Linked DNA regions of Rhodopseudomonas palustris. The protein of the gene in region 2 interacts with the protein of the main gene of each other region in a pairwise test. Links are inferred from orthologs where the notes say so. Each region holds a gene or a part of one and is shown on either strand. Other genes may lie near its edges. The genes, in order: RPPS3_RS20160 and sufA.

Region 1 (6,746 bases), 1.6 Mb from region 2 along the record:
ATCGAGGCAGGCCTTGCGCCACCGCAGATGCAGGTTGGCAACCTCGATGGCCAGCGCGATTTTCTCGACGTGCGCGACGTAGTGGCCGCCTATGCGGAGACGATCGTCCGCAGCGACAGCCTCGCGCCCGACACGATCCTCAACATCGCCTCGGGCGTGCCGCGCCGGATCGGCGACATGCTGCAACAATTGCTCGCAATGGCACGCGTGCCGATCGCCGTGCAGAACGATCCGTCACGGGGCAAGAGTGATGCTGCCGATGTCATACTTGGCGATGCAAGCCGAGCACGGTCGATGCTCGACTGGCGGCCGACCATCGCGTTTGAGCAAACTCTTGCTGACGTGCTCGATGATCAAAGATCCGAGGTCGCCAAGACCGCAAAGTAAAGCGTGACCCAGCCGCGTGGGCTACGCTGCAGGCTGCACGAAACGCTTAGCGAGAGCGTGGTAGATTCCTTCCTCGGCGATCAGCCGTGAGGTCGCGTAGGCGATCAGGGCGGCGGCCATCAGCGGGATAACCATCGCGTGGTTGTCGGTCATCTCGATCACGATGACGAAGGCCGTGATCGGCGCCTGCACCACGCCGGAGAAATAAGCCACCATTCCGAGCAGCATGATCGCCGCAATTGGCGTTGCCGGAAACAACGTCGCGACGTTGCTGCCAAGCCCGGCGCCGACGGCGAGCGAGGGCGAGAAGATGCCGCCAGGCAACCCGCTGACGGAGGACAGCGTGGTCGCGAGGAATTTCAGCAAGCCGAAATCCTCAGGCAGCGCCGTGCCGCTCTCCAGCGCCGTCTTCACCTGGCTGTATCCGGTGCCGTAGATCGTATCGCCGGAGACGAAACCGCAGACCGCAACAGCCAGGCCGCAGAGCAGCGCCACGATCAACGGACGGCGATTGAACGCCGTGCTGGCGCCGGCTGCCACAACACATCGGATGAACAGGCCGCCGGCCGCTCCACCGACGATGCCACACGCGGGAATGGCCAGCCAATCGATGCCGCCGCGCAGTCCCATCGCGCTGGTGCCGAAATACGTGTAGTTGCCGAGCAGAGCGATCGACGTCAGGCCGGCTGCCACCACCGCCGCAATAATCAGAGTGCTCGATCGCGTTTCGAACGAGCGGCTCATTTCCTCGATGCCGAAGATGATGCCCGCCAGCGGCGTGTTGAACGCCGCGGCGACGCCGGCCGAGGCGCCGGCCAGGATCAGCCCGGGCTGGCGGCGCGGCGAGAAGCGGCCGAGCGCGAACATGATCGAGGCGCCGATCTGCACCGTCGGCCCCTCGCGGCCCACCGAAGCGCCGACCAGAAGACCGAACAGCGTGAGCAGGAATTTGCCGATCGCGATCCGCAGCGACACCAGCTTCGCCCGCGCGGTCTGGTCGGTGAGGCGCCGCGCCGCGATCGCCTGCGGAATGCCGCTGCCCTGCGCATTCTGGAAGAAACGGTTGGTCAGATACACCGACAGTAGAAAGCCGAGTGGCGTTACCACAAACGGCAGGTAACGCGAGTGGCCGAGCAGGTCGGCGAAGACAAGCTGCGCCCAATCGGCAAGCTGGGCCAGTACTGCCGCCGCGGCGCCGACCACGACGCCACCGAGCAGAAAGATCGCTCGCCGCCGCGATCGCGTGGATGCGATGATCAGGATGCGTTTGTGGCGATGGGACAGAGCGAACTTCATTGCCGTGATCAGCAGCTCGGAAAGACTTGAATGAGACGTCTTTCTTGACGCCCATCGCTCAGGCAAGTCCAGCGCACCCCGGCGTCACTTTGACGTGACCTACGCGGGATAGCCCCAAAACAAAAGAGCGCGCCCACCGGGCGCGCTCTTCAAGGATCAAATAAGCCGGCGTTCTTAGTTCACGCCCAGCTTCTTCTGCAGATTGGTGGACGAGGTGGTGTACTGGAACACCACGCGCTTGTCCGGATAGACGTACTTGACGGCCTTCTGCGCCATCAGCGCCCCCTCATGGAAGCCCGAGAGGATCAGCTTCAGCTTGCCCGGATAGGTGTTGATGTCGCCGATCGCGAAGATACCTGGGACGTTGGTTTCGAACGTGCCGGTATCGACCGGGATCAGGTTGTTCTCCAGATCCAGGCCCCAATTTGCAACCGGGCCGAGCTTCATCGTCAGGCCGAAGAACGGCAGCATCGCGTCGCACTTGATCTGCGACACGGTGTTGTCGTTCAGCTTCACGGTCGCGCCGGTGAGCTGGCCGTTGTCACCCTGCAGCTCGGTGATCTGGCCGATCTTCAGATCGAGCTTGCCGCTGGCGACGAGCTGGCGCATCTGCTCCACCGAATGCGGCGCGCCGCGGAAGTCATCGCGGCGATGTACCAGCGTCATGCTCTTGGCGATCGGGTTGAGGTTCAGCGTCCAGTCGAGCGCGGAGTCACCACCGCCGACGATCAGGATATCCTTGCCGCGGAAGTCTTCCATCTTGCGGACGGCGTAGTGCACCGAAGTACCCTCATAAGCTTCGACGCCCGGCACGGGCGGACGCTTCGGCAAGAATGAGCCGCCGCCGGCCGCGACCACCAGCACGGTGCATTCGAACACCTTGCCGGCGTTAGTCGTGACGCGGAACCCGGGGTCTCCGATCTTCTCGACGTTTTCGACCATCTCGCCGAGATGGAAAGTCGGGTTGAACGGCTTGATCTGCTCCATCAGCGCTTCGGTGAGGCCATGGCCGGTCACCATCGGAATGCCGGGAATGTCGTAGATCGGCTTCTCCGGATAGAGCTCGGCGCACTGGCCGCCGACCTTGTCGAGAATGTCGACGAGATGCGCTTTGACGTCCAGCAGGCCCAGCTCGAACACGGCGAACAGTCCGCACGGACCCGCGCCAACAATCAGCACATCGGTTTTGATCGTTTCGGTCATCTTTGTTTTCTTTGTCAGTTGAAGATGTTCGGACGCGGGCGGTCCGGTCGCGGCCTGTCTAACCAAGGCCGGCAGGGGAGAAAAGACATAAATGGATATTGGTATCTTGTTCTAGCGCAAGTTTTGCGTTCAATGGTTCTAAAAAGCCCGGAGAATGGCCCTTGACCGCACGATCTCGTGACCACGCGCTGCCGCAGCTCGCTGATTTCCCCTTCCGTCTCGCCGACAACGTCCGCTTCGCCGACCTCGACCCAAATAACCACGTCAACAACGCGGTTTACGCCAGTTATTTCGAGACCGGCCGGGTCACGCTGATGAAGGATCCGAACGCCGGACTGATCCCGCCGGGACTATCTTGGGTGCTGGTGCGGCTGGATATTCACTTTCGCAGCGAACTGCACTGGCCGGGCCAGATCGAGCTTGGACTCGGCCTGGTCAAGCTCGGTCGCACGTCGACACATTTCGATCAGGTGGTGTTTTCCGAGGGCGTCTGCGTCGCTTCGGCGCGCGCCGTGACGGTGCTTGTCGACGAGAGCAGCCGCAAGCCGACGCCGCTGACCGAACAAATCATCACCAATCTCGGGCCGTGGTGGCGCCGCGGCATCGAACACGATTGATATCAGCGGCGCGGCTGCTGAGCTTTCAAAATCAGCCGAGACAAAATGGCGGCTGCGCGCCCAACGAAGCGGGCAGCCGCCGCGCTGAGCGCGGCAGGCTTAGTTCTGAGAAACAAACTCATACGAGACTGTCGCGCAGCAGACCCCGCGACACGCCTCCGATAGCAATAGCGGAAATCAGGCTTGGCGTTCGGGCGTGGTGACGATCAGCCCGTCGAGTTCGTTCGAGACCTTGATCTGGCACGACAGCCGCGAGTTCGGGCGCACGTCGTAGCCGAAGTCGAGCATGTCTTCTTCCATCGGCGACGGGCCGCCGACCTTCTCGCGCCAGGCTTCGTCGACATAGACGTGGCAGGTCGCGCAGGCGCAGGCGCCGCCGCATTCTGCCTCAACGCCAGGGATGGCATTGCGGATCGCCGCTTCCATCACCGTCGCGCCTTCTTCGACTTCGACAGTGCGGGTTTCACCGGTGTGATCAACGAAGTTAATCTTGGCCATGATTGCTCGTCGGACGCTTTGCTCGTTTTATGAATTATGGGCTGACGCGCCAGTCCTATAGCGTCTCGGCCGACGTTCCGCCAGCCGTTACGCCTTTCAAAAGCCAGGACGAGTCGGGTTGAAGCGGTCGTCGATCGCGGCCCGGGCATGATCGACCGCAGCTTCCAATACGGCGAGCGGTTCCGCCGCATCCTCGCCGCGGCGCAAGGCGTCCTCGAGGCTCGTGGCGGCTTCCGCCACGGCGAACGCCCCGATCGCGCGGGCCGAGCCTTTCAACGTATGCGCGAGCGCGGCGGCGTCGGCCGGCCAGGAGGCGAGCAGCGCCATCAGGCTTGCAGCCTGGGCGGTGAACAGCAGCAGCACTTCGCGCTCGAGTGCGGCGTCGCCCAGCGTCATCTTATAAAGATGCGCGTCATCGATCGGCTCGAAGTCCGGAACCAGCGGCGGCGATGGCATCCATTCGATCCGTTCGACCTGTATCGGCACGTTCACCTCGGCACAGAATTGCGGTTTTCCACATCTCGGCAATCCAGGCCGAGAAGCGAACCACGAGTCTAGTTAACGCATCCTTGCAGGTGCAGCCGCACCGTTTTGGCACAACGTCGCCGAGTTGCCGCGATGATGTCGCTAAAATGCCACCGTTACCGCTCGGGCCGGTAGGATTTTTGCGTCCTCCGAAGGGCTTAGCCGGGTATGCCGTTAACGATGATTAAGAAAGTCTTAATCCAAACCATTTCATTCGCGCGATCCAGCCAATAGGATGTTTCAGGAAGTGGCGGACAAAAGCGCGGTGGGAATGGGGTTCAACTTCGCCGTGCTGGGGGAGCACCGAGGGGCCTTTCTGCGGTCTCCACTGAACCGACGTCCCCGGATGCGTAACAAGGGCGTAAATCAAGATGGCGAACAATCCTAAGAAGATCAAAGATCCGACCGAAGTCGCGCTGTCGGCGATTCAGGAAGCCCTGAATATCCCCGATGCGCCTCCGGCCGGTGACGATCAGGCCGCCGGGCCAAAGGAAAGTGTGCCAAACTCGGACAGCCCCGAGCCCAGCTTCTCCGAGCTGACGGAGCTGGCCGGGGAGCCGCGGATCACGCCGCCGGCGCCGAGCTTCGAGCCGGCCGCCGAGCGCAGCTTCGCCAGCCGCCCCGCCAACGACGACCGCGAAACCATCGGCCAGCTGCTGCAGTCGCTGCAGAAGGGTCGCACCACCCGTAACGTTTATACGCTCGCCACTATTTTCGCCGGCGTCTGGGTGTTCGGCGGCATCATTCTGACCGTCAGCTTCCTGCCCGCCCTGCAGGCGCTAGTCGGCCAGGGCAGCGGCGGAACGCTGGCGCTCGCCGGCCTCGCCGCGCTGTTCTTCGCGCCGGTGATGCTGTTCTACTTCCTCGCCAGCCTCGCGTGGCGCGGCCAGGAGCTGCGGATGATCGCGCAGTCGATGGCGCAGGTCGCGATCCGCTTTTCCGAACCTGAAATCGCCGCCAGCGACTCGGTGGTAACCGTCGGTCAGGCGATCCGCCGCGAGGTCGCCGCGATGGGCGACGGCGTCGAGCGTGCGATTGCGCGCGCCAGCGAACTGGAGGCGCTGGTCGCCAACGAAGTGTCGGCGCTGGAGCGCGCCTATTCGGACAACGAAGTCCGCATTCGCGCGCTGCTGCAGGACATCGCGCATCAGCGCGACAACCTGGTCGGTCAGGCCGAGCAGGTTCGCAGCGCCATTTCCGGTGTGCAGATCGACCTCCGCCACGACATCGCACTGATCTCGGACGCGATCGCCAGCCGCGTCGACGAAGTCGCCAAGAGCATCACCAGCGCCCTGGAAGAGCGCGGCGCCCACATCACCAGCGCCCTCAGCCACGCCGGCGACAACATGATTCTTGCGCTCGGTGAGCGCGGCGGCGAACTGCTTGACCGCCTCGAAGAAGCCAGCGCCGAGACCACCCGCGCGGTGCTCGATGCCAGCGAGCGGCTGACCACCAGCCTGAACTTCAAGACCGGCCATGTGCACGCCGAGTTCGTCGAACTGGCCGATCGCGTCCACGACATGATGAACGAGCGGCTCGACCGCATCACCACCGATTTCGAGCAGCGCTCCTCGACCATCATCGACGGCATTTCGGAGCGCACCGAGCAGGTGCAGGATTCGCTGAAGAACTCCGGCGACTCGCTGCTGCTCGAACTCGAGCTGCGCAGCACCGATCTGGTCAACAAGATCGACGACGCCGGCCATCGCCTCGCCGATCAGATCCTGACCAGCGGCGACAAGGCGAGCGAAGCACTCGACGTCACCGTCAACACGCTGGTCGCCAAGGTGGTGAGCCAGACCGAAGCGACCCACGACACGCTCAGCATTCAGATGAGCGCGTTCGACGACCTGGTGAAGCAGCAGGGCACCGAGCTCGCCGAGAAGTTCGCGCGCGACAGCGGCACGCTCGGCGCACTGATCACCCGCCACATCTCCGAATTCGACCGCACCGTGAAGACGTTCGGCGGCGAGATCGTCGAGCGGATGGGCCAGCGTACCCAGGACATCAACGAGACCCTGAAGACCTACGTCGACAATTTCGATCAGCGCGTCGCGAGCAGCTCCGGCGAAATCACCGCGCGGCTGGACGACCGTCTGCATCAGTTTGAAAGCCTGTTCGACACCCGCGTCGGCAGCCTCGACGGCACGATCGACAACCGCCTCAAGTCGCTCGACGACACCGTCGGCAACCATCTCAACTCGCTCGAACGCATCCTCG
Region 2 (6,724 bases):
GTCACGAACACGGTGAGCCGCACCGCATCGGCCTTGGTGGCGCCGGCCGCTTCGGCCGCCGCCAGCATGTTGTCGAACATCCGCCGGATCCGCGCCTCGTCGCCGTCGACCATCTTGCCGGTGACGCGGTCGGTGCCGCGCATCCCGCCGATGAACACGAAGTCGCCGGCGCGGGCGCCGATGCTCCAGGTGCCGCTCGGTGTGATCGTCTTATCGGTCGGCGCGATGATCTTCACCGCGCTGGTTTCGGCGGAAGCCGCTGCCGGCAAGGTGATAGCAAGGGCGGCAGCAGCAAAGAGCGTGCGCAGAGTAGCCTTCATGGCGAGATCTCCTGGTTAGGGTGGGACGATGCGACAGTGCGGCGGCGCTGCCAGAACGGCGCATCGGCGAAGCGCGGCTCGGCGGCGTACATCGCCTGCTGGGTGACGAGGTGCTGCGCGATGCCTTGCAAGTAATCGCGCTCATAGGCGTCGGCCCGTTCGGGATCGCCATCGGTCAGCGTCAGCGTCGCCTCTGCAGCCGCCATGCCGCTCCACAGCGCGGTGGCGAGACCGTTGGCGCCGAGCGGATCAAGCGCGGCCGCGGCATCACCGGCGCGCAGGATGCGCCCCTCGATCAGACGGCTGGCGGTGACGGTAGCAGCGGGCGCGACCTGGGGCGGCGCACCTGCTGCCGTGGTATCGAGGCCGAGACTCCGCAGCCGCGGGGCGATCGCGACCGTCGACGCAGCCAGGCTGGTCCATGTGGCGCCATTCTGCGCGGCGCCGGGCGGCAACAAATCGGTGTCGGTGAACAGGCCGAGCATCATGCGGTGGCCCGGCAGTGGGGCCATGTACCACCAGCCCAGCGCCACCGCTTCGATCAAGGTCGCCGCGGCGGGCTCGGTATCGTCCGGCAGGTCGAGCACGCGCCACACGGCGACCAGCCGGTCGGTGCGGCGCCGCCCCGCTGCAGTTCCCGACGACAACGCGGCACGGCCGCTGCAATCGATGGCAGCGTCGGCGAACACGACGCGGCCATCGCCGAGTTCGAGCACGACTCCATCGCAGTGATGCACCAGCATGGTGACGATGATCGGATGGCACTCGATCGCATCGCTATTCAGCTTGGTCCGCATCTGCCGCTCGAAGCTGGCGCGATCGAGGTGCCAGGCACCCTCGCCTTGCGCGGCCCGCCGCAAGGTTCCGTCGCCCCACACCGAAAACCTGCCTTCGCTCGGCAGCGCGCTTTCGGCGTCGAGCAGGTCGGCCCATTGCAGCCGCGCGAGCAATGCGGCAGCGGCCGGCGACAACGTCTCGCCGCGGCTGATCACCTCGCGATCCGGCGCGATCAGCAGCGGCCGTCGCCCGGCCAGCACCAGGCTGCGGGCGGCGGCAAGCGCCGCCACCCCTGCGCCGATCACGGCGATCCGGCCCATCGAGATCAGCGCGCCAGCGTCGGCGCCGCGATGTCCATCGAGCCGCGTTGGACTTCGACATAGAGTTGGTCGGGCACACCCGGCAGCCCCTTCGGGCCGGGACGGCGCACCACGACGCCCATCTGCGTCCACAGCTCGATCATCCGGCGCAGACCGTCGGTGTAGCCGGCTTCGACATGCAGGCCGATGCCAGCGGCTCCGCGCGCCCATGGCACCCGCGTGTGATAGAATCGCAGCCGCTCCTCCTCGGTGAGGTCGGTGCGCATCATCTGCTGATAGAACGCCTCGGGTAGCACATCGACCGGCAGCAGCGCCGGCCACCACACCGGCGTCGGGAAGCCGCTGGCGGTGAGCACTGCCTGGCAACTGAACGCATCGCCCTGCCACGGCACGCCCATCCAGCGCGTCAGATCGCCCGGCGCCTGCGGGCCGATCGGCTTGCCCTGGTCCGGCTTGTCGGGATTGCCGGCGAACACATTGACCGGATTGAGCTGCAACCCGACATCCTGCGCCAAATTCTTGCGGTTCGACAGCGCCAGGCGGAACGGCAGCTTGGTCTCGTTCGGGCCGCGATACAGCGCCTTGTGGCGGATCGGCCAGGTGATCTCGACGCCGGGATGGAACGCGCCGCCCGAGCAGGCGTCGAGCGCAGCACGCGTCATCGCCTCGGGGCGTAGTTCGATCGGCAGATCGTCGAGCGTGCGAACGGAGTCCGCGCTCTTGTCAGCGTAGTCCGCCTCGAACTTACCGTCGGCCCAGAGTTCGAGCACGCGATACTGCGTCGGCGTCAGCGCCAGCCAGGCGTGCGGGCTGTCCTGATAGTTGACGCCGTCGCCGAGCATGATCGGAATCGCGTAGCCGCGCTGATCGCTGCCGTCCGGCTTGCGGAACGCATCGAACACCTTCTTGCGCTCGGCCTTGGCATCGGCCCCGGGCTTGGCCAGCGTCTCGAGCGTCGCCGGACTGGACAGATCACCGATATCGTTCCAGGCGGCGCCGAGGAACGACGCCGTCGCCACCCACTGCATCGCGCCGGCGCGGCGCAGGATCGGCAGCACGTCGCGGCGGAACGACACCTTGTCGGTCGGGCTCTGCATCTGGCCGAGCGCCACCATCGCTTCGCGCGCAGCGTCGTACAGCGTCACGATCGGCTCGAGCTGCGGCGCGAATTTCGGTCCGCAACACACCACCCAGGCCGGATCGCAATCGAGCTTCTGACCATCGACCGTGACAGTCGCCTTGACCCAACCATCGGCCCAGTCGTCGTGCCAGCCGTCATTGTTAGTGAAGTCGCGCACCGGATTCTGCGGCAGCGCGGTGCGCGAGACGCCATCGGCGGCGAACACCAACAGGCGCCCCTTGTCGTCGGTGCGCAGATGGCCGAGCGAGACGTCGAGCGTCTGCCAGAACCGGCCCTTCATCCGATACTTGTCGTCGCCGCCCTTGGGGTTGGTCGAGGCGCCGGAAATCTCCAGCTTGCCGGCGTCGATGCACAGCATCGCTTCGCGCTTGTCGGCCGCAACGAAGGCGTTGCGCTGCGCGCCGGGAACGCCGGGCGCACTGTCGCCGCGATCCATTGCGTTGACGAAGCCGTACCAGGCCGCCTTGGTGTTGGCGACGTGCACGCTCCAGGTCACGCCATCGGCGCCATCGAGTTCGCGCACCACGCGGCCCTGGTCGTCGTAGCCGAACAGGCGGAAGCGCTGCACCTGTTTCTTGATCCGTCCCTGCTTATCCTTGAAGCCGCCTTCTGGCTCGTCGAGCAGGCCCGGCACCTCCGGCGCCAGAAACCAGTCCTCGGCATTACCGACGCGGGAGAAACCGATCGCCGGGAAGATCGCGACCTTGGCGATCTTTGCGCCTTTTGGTGCTGCAGGTTGCGCGTGCAACGACGAGATCGCCGCCTTCGCCAGCAACGGCCCTCCGAGGCCGACGGCTGCAGCTCCGAGCAGAAAATCGCGGCGCTTCATCTGATGATCCTCCCCTGTGGTTCCACCCTTGGAGAGGTATTCGCTTGAGGCACCTTAAGGTGCACTTAATTCGCACACGCAAATAGCGCGCGGTATCGCACCGCGCGCTCTACACTTCTGACAGGATGTAAAGTTTGAATCAGATCCGACGGAACTCAGCCGTCGATCGAGGCCGGCTTCAGTTCCACGGACTCGCCGCAGCCGCACGCTGAGATCTGGTTCGGGTTGTTGAACACGAACTGCGCCTGCATCCTGTCGGCTTTGTAGTCCATCTCGGTGCCGAGCAGGAACAACACCGCCTTCGGATCGACCAGGATCTTCACGCCCTTGTCTTCGATGACTTCGTCGTTCGGCTTGATATCGTGCGCGTACTCGACCGTGTAGGACTGTCCGGCGCAGCCGCCATTCTTGATCCCGACGCGCAGGCCAAGAATCTCGCTGTCGGCGCGGCCCATTAGTTCTTTCACGCGAATGGCCGCGGCATCGGTGAGCCGCATCACTTGAGGCCGAGGACGTGCCGTAGCCATGGTGTTTCCCACTCCTGTTGCCGGACCTACCCGGAGACGTTCACCGCTTAACCGGCGACCAGCCGGACCTTCAGATAGTTACGCAACCGCCACTTCGAAAGGTGCTACCAGTTCCTCGCCGTTTGCCACCTAATGGATCGGCCAGACACCCGGCGTCACAAGTTCCAACAGATGGCGATCGGGATCACGGAAGTAGATACTCGACCCGCCTCGCGGCCACTCCGTGCGGCCTTCGATCTCCACGCCATGCTCCGTCAGGCGCGCTTCCCATTCGCCGAGCCGGTCGCGATCGATCGACAGTCCCATGTGGACAGGTCCGCTGCCATCATGCGGCGGGATCGTGCCGCCCGGCAGTTGGACCGTCTCCAGCGTGCTGCCCCGCTTGAACAGCAGCAGCACGTTGCGGCCACCCACGTCGAAAGCACAAAACCGCTGATCGCTCGTCATCGGACTCAGCAGCAGGACGTCCTGGTAGAAGCTTCGGGCGCGATCGAGGTCGTCGACATACAGCGCCGTTTCGATCACTCCGTTCAGACGCAGACCCAATCCGTCCTCACCACATATTCAGCACGAGCCGGGCTTCGTCGCTCATCCGCTCCGGAGTCCACGGCGGCTCCCAGACAATGTTGACGTTGACCACGCCGACGCCGGGCACGCTGGCCACCGCGTTCTCGACCATGGTCGGCAGCTCGGCCGCAGCCGGACAGTTCGGCGTCGTCAGCGTCATGTCGAGGTCGACGGTGCGGTCGTCCTTGATCTCGACTTTGTAGATTAGTCCGAGCTCGTAAATGTCGGCGGGGATTTCCGGGTCGAACACCGTCTTCAGCGCGGCCACGATCTCGGTGCCGAGCCGCTCGGTCTCCTCCGGCGGCAGCGCCGAAACGGTCTGCATGTTGGCTTTGGCTTCGATCGTATCGGTCATGCGAACAGATCCCGCGCCTTGATCAGCGCACTGACGAGTTGGTCCACTTCCTCACGGGTATTATACATGCCGAACGACGCACGGCACGTCGCAGTGACTTGGAACCGCTCCAGCAGCGGCATCACGCAATGGGTGCCGGCGCGGACCGCGATCCCCTGCCGGTCGATCACCGTAGCGACGTCGTGCGGGTGTGCGCCCTTCATTTCGAAGGAAATCACCGGGCCTTTGCCCTTGGCATTGCCGATGATCCGCAGCGCGTTGATCTCGCGGAGCCGCTCCTCGGCGTAGGTCAAAAGATCGTGTTCGTGGGCGGCGATCCGCTCCTTGCCGATCGAATTGACGTAGTCGATCGCGGCGCCGAGCCCGACGGCTTCGACGATCGCCGGCGTGCCGGCTTCGAATCGATGCGGCGGATCTCCGTAGGTCACCCAATCCTGCGCGACCTCGCGGATCATCTCGCCGCCGCCGTTGTAGGGGCGCATCTTGGCGAGCACGTCGTACTTGCCGTACAGCGCGCCGATCCCGGTCGGGCCATAGATCTTGTGGCCGGTCATCACATAGAAGTCGCAGTCGATGTCCTGGACATCGATCGCGAGATGCACCGCCGCCTGGCTGCCGTCGACCAGCACCGGAATGCCGCGGGCATGGGCGATCTTCACCACGTCCTTGACCGGAACGACGGTACCGAGCGCGTTCGACATCTGGGTGATCGCGACCAGCTTGGTCTTGGCGGTCAGCAGCTTCTCGAACTCGTCGAGCAGGAAGTTGCCTTCGTCGTCGACCGGCGCCCACTTGATCACCGCTCCCTGGCGCTCGCGCAGGAAGTGCCACGGCACGATGTTGGAGTGGTGCTCCATGATCGAGAGCACGATCTCGTCGCCCTCGCCGATATTGGTCGCGCCCCACGACGACGCCACCAGGTTGACCGCCTCGGTGGCGTTGCGGGTGAAGATGATCTCTTCGGGCCGCTTGGCGTTGAGCAGATGCTGCACGCGGGTGCGGCCGCCCTCGTAAGCCTCGGTCGCGGCGTTGGCGAGATAATGCAGGCCGCGATGCACGTTGGCGTATTCGCTCTCATACGCCTGCGTCATCCGCGTCAGCACCTGCCGCGGCTTCTGCGCCGAGGCGGCGTTGTCGAGATACACCAGCTTCTTGCCGTAAACCTGCAGCGCCAGCGCCGGAAAGTCCTCGCGGACCAGGTCGACGTCGTAGCTGCCGTTGTTGACCGCCGGATGCGTACTCATCGCCTCGCCTCCAGCCAGCGCACCGCAGCCGCGGTCACCAGCTCACGTAAATTATCGTCCGCGATCGCTTCGATCGCCTCGCCGACGAAAGCCTGGATCAGCATCGCCTCGGCTTCCTTCTGCGGCAGGCCGCGGGCGCGCAGATAGAACAGCAAGGAGTCGTCGAGCGCGCCGACCGCGGCGCCGTGGCCGCAGGTGACGTCGTCGGCGAAGATTTCGAGCTCCGGCTTATTGTCGACCTCGGCCTCGTCCGACAGCAACAGCGCCCGCGTCATCATTTTGGCGTCGGTCTGCTGCGCCGGCTGACGGACGTTGATCCGCCCCTGGAAGACCGAGTGCCCCCGGTCGTCCACCACAGCGCGGAAACCTTCGCGGCTGGCGCAATGCGGCACATCGTGGTTCATCACCAGCGTGGTGTCGGCGTGCTGCTTGCCGTTGAGGAGATTGACGCCGTTGGTCTGCACTTCGGAGTGCGAGCCGGCCACCGTCACCACCGCCTGATAGCGGCTGACGAGCCCGCCGGTGGTGATGCCGAACGCGTTGAAATGCGCATGCGCGCCGACCGAGACCGCCGCCGAGGTGATGTTGAACGCCTCGCGGGAGTCTTCGACGATCCGCACGTAGTCGAGCCGAGCGTGATCAGC

Evidence for each region.
Region 1: the proteins of sufA (region 2) and RPPS3_RS20160 interact in binary tests that used the Escherichia coli proteins (3 or more experiments, as listed by UniProt). The link is inferred for Rhodopseudomonas palustris from one-to-one orthologs.

Annotation. Positions count from the first base shown.
Region 1 is NZ_CP019966.1:4,340,801-4,347,546, forward strand. The notes cover bases 2,342-5,237. They hold RPPS3_RS20160 (2Fe-2S iron-sulfur cluster-binding protein), read right to left. Parts: upstream 4,002-5,237; coding sequence 3,681-4,001; downstream 2,342-3,680. Other genes in these bases: RPPS3_RS20150 (NAD(P)/FAD-dependent oxidoreductase), read right to left, coding at 2,342-2,886; RPPS3_RS20155 (acyl-CoA thioesterase), read left to right, coding at 3,048-3,503; RPPS3_RS20165 (Hpt domain-containing protein), read right to left, coding at 4,098-4,457; RPPS3_RS20170 (negative regulator of septation ring formation), read left to right, coding at 4,898-5,237. In the rest of the region: RPPS3_RS20140 (NAD-dependent epimerase/dehydratase family protein), read left to right, coding at 1-387; RPPS3_RS20145 (chloride channel protein), read right to left, coding at 409-1,683; more of RPPS3_RS20150, read right to left, coding at 1,858-2,341; more of RPPS3_RS20170, read left to right, coding at 5,238-6,746. UniProt on the Escherichia coli protein: Ferredoxin are iron-sulfur proteins that transfer electrons in a wide variety of metabolic reactions. Although the function of this ferredoxin is unknown it is probable that it has a role as a cellular electron transfer protein.
Region 2 is NZ_CP019966.1:2,728,018-2,734,741, reverse strand. What follows is about bases 2,229-5,102. They hold sufA (Fe-S cluster assembly scaffold SufA), read right to left. Parts: upstream 3,915-5,102; coding sequence 3,543-3,914; downstream 2,229-3,542. Other genes in these bases: RPPS3_RS12545 (cysteine desulfurase), read right to left, coding at 4,833-5,102; RPPS3_RS12550 (SUF system Fe-S cluster assembly protein), read right to left, coding at 4,468-4,836; RPPS3_RS12555 (VOC family protein), read right to left, coding at 4,044-4,460; goxA (CTQ-dependent glycine oxidase GoxA), read right to left, coding at 2,229-3,387. Also shown: RPPS3_RS12575 (RidA family protein), read right to left, coding at 1-320; RPPS3_RS12570 (NAD(P)/FAD-dependent oxidoreductase), read right to left, coding at 317-1,417; more of goxA, read right to left, coding at 1,423-2,228; more of RPPS3_RS12545, read right to left, coding at 5,103-6,080; Fe-S cluster assembly protein SufD, read right to left, coding at 6,077-6,724. UniProt on the Escherichia coli protein: Is able to transfer iron-sulfur clusters to apo-ferredoxin. Multiple cycles of [2Fe2S] cluster formation and transfer are observed, suggesting that IscA acts catalytically.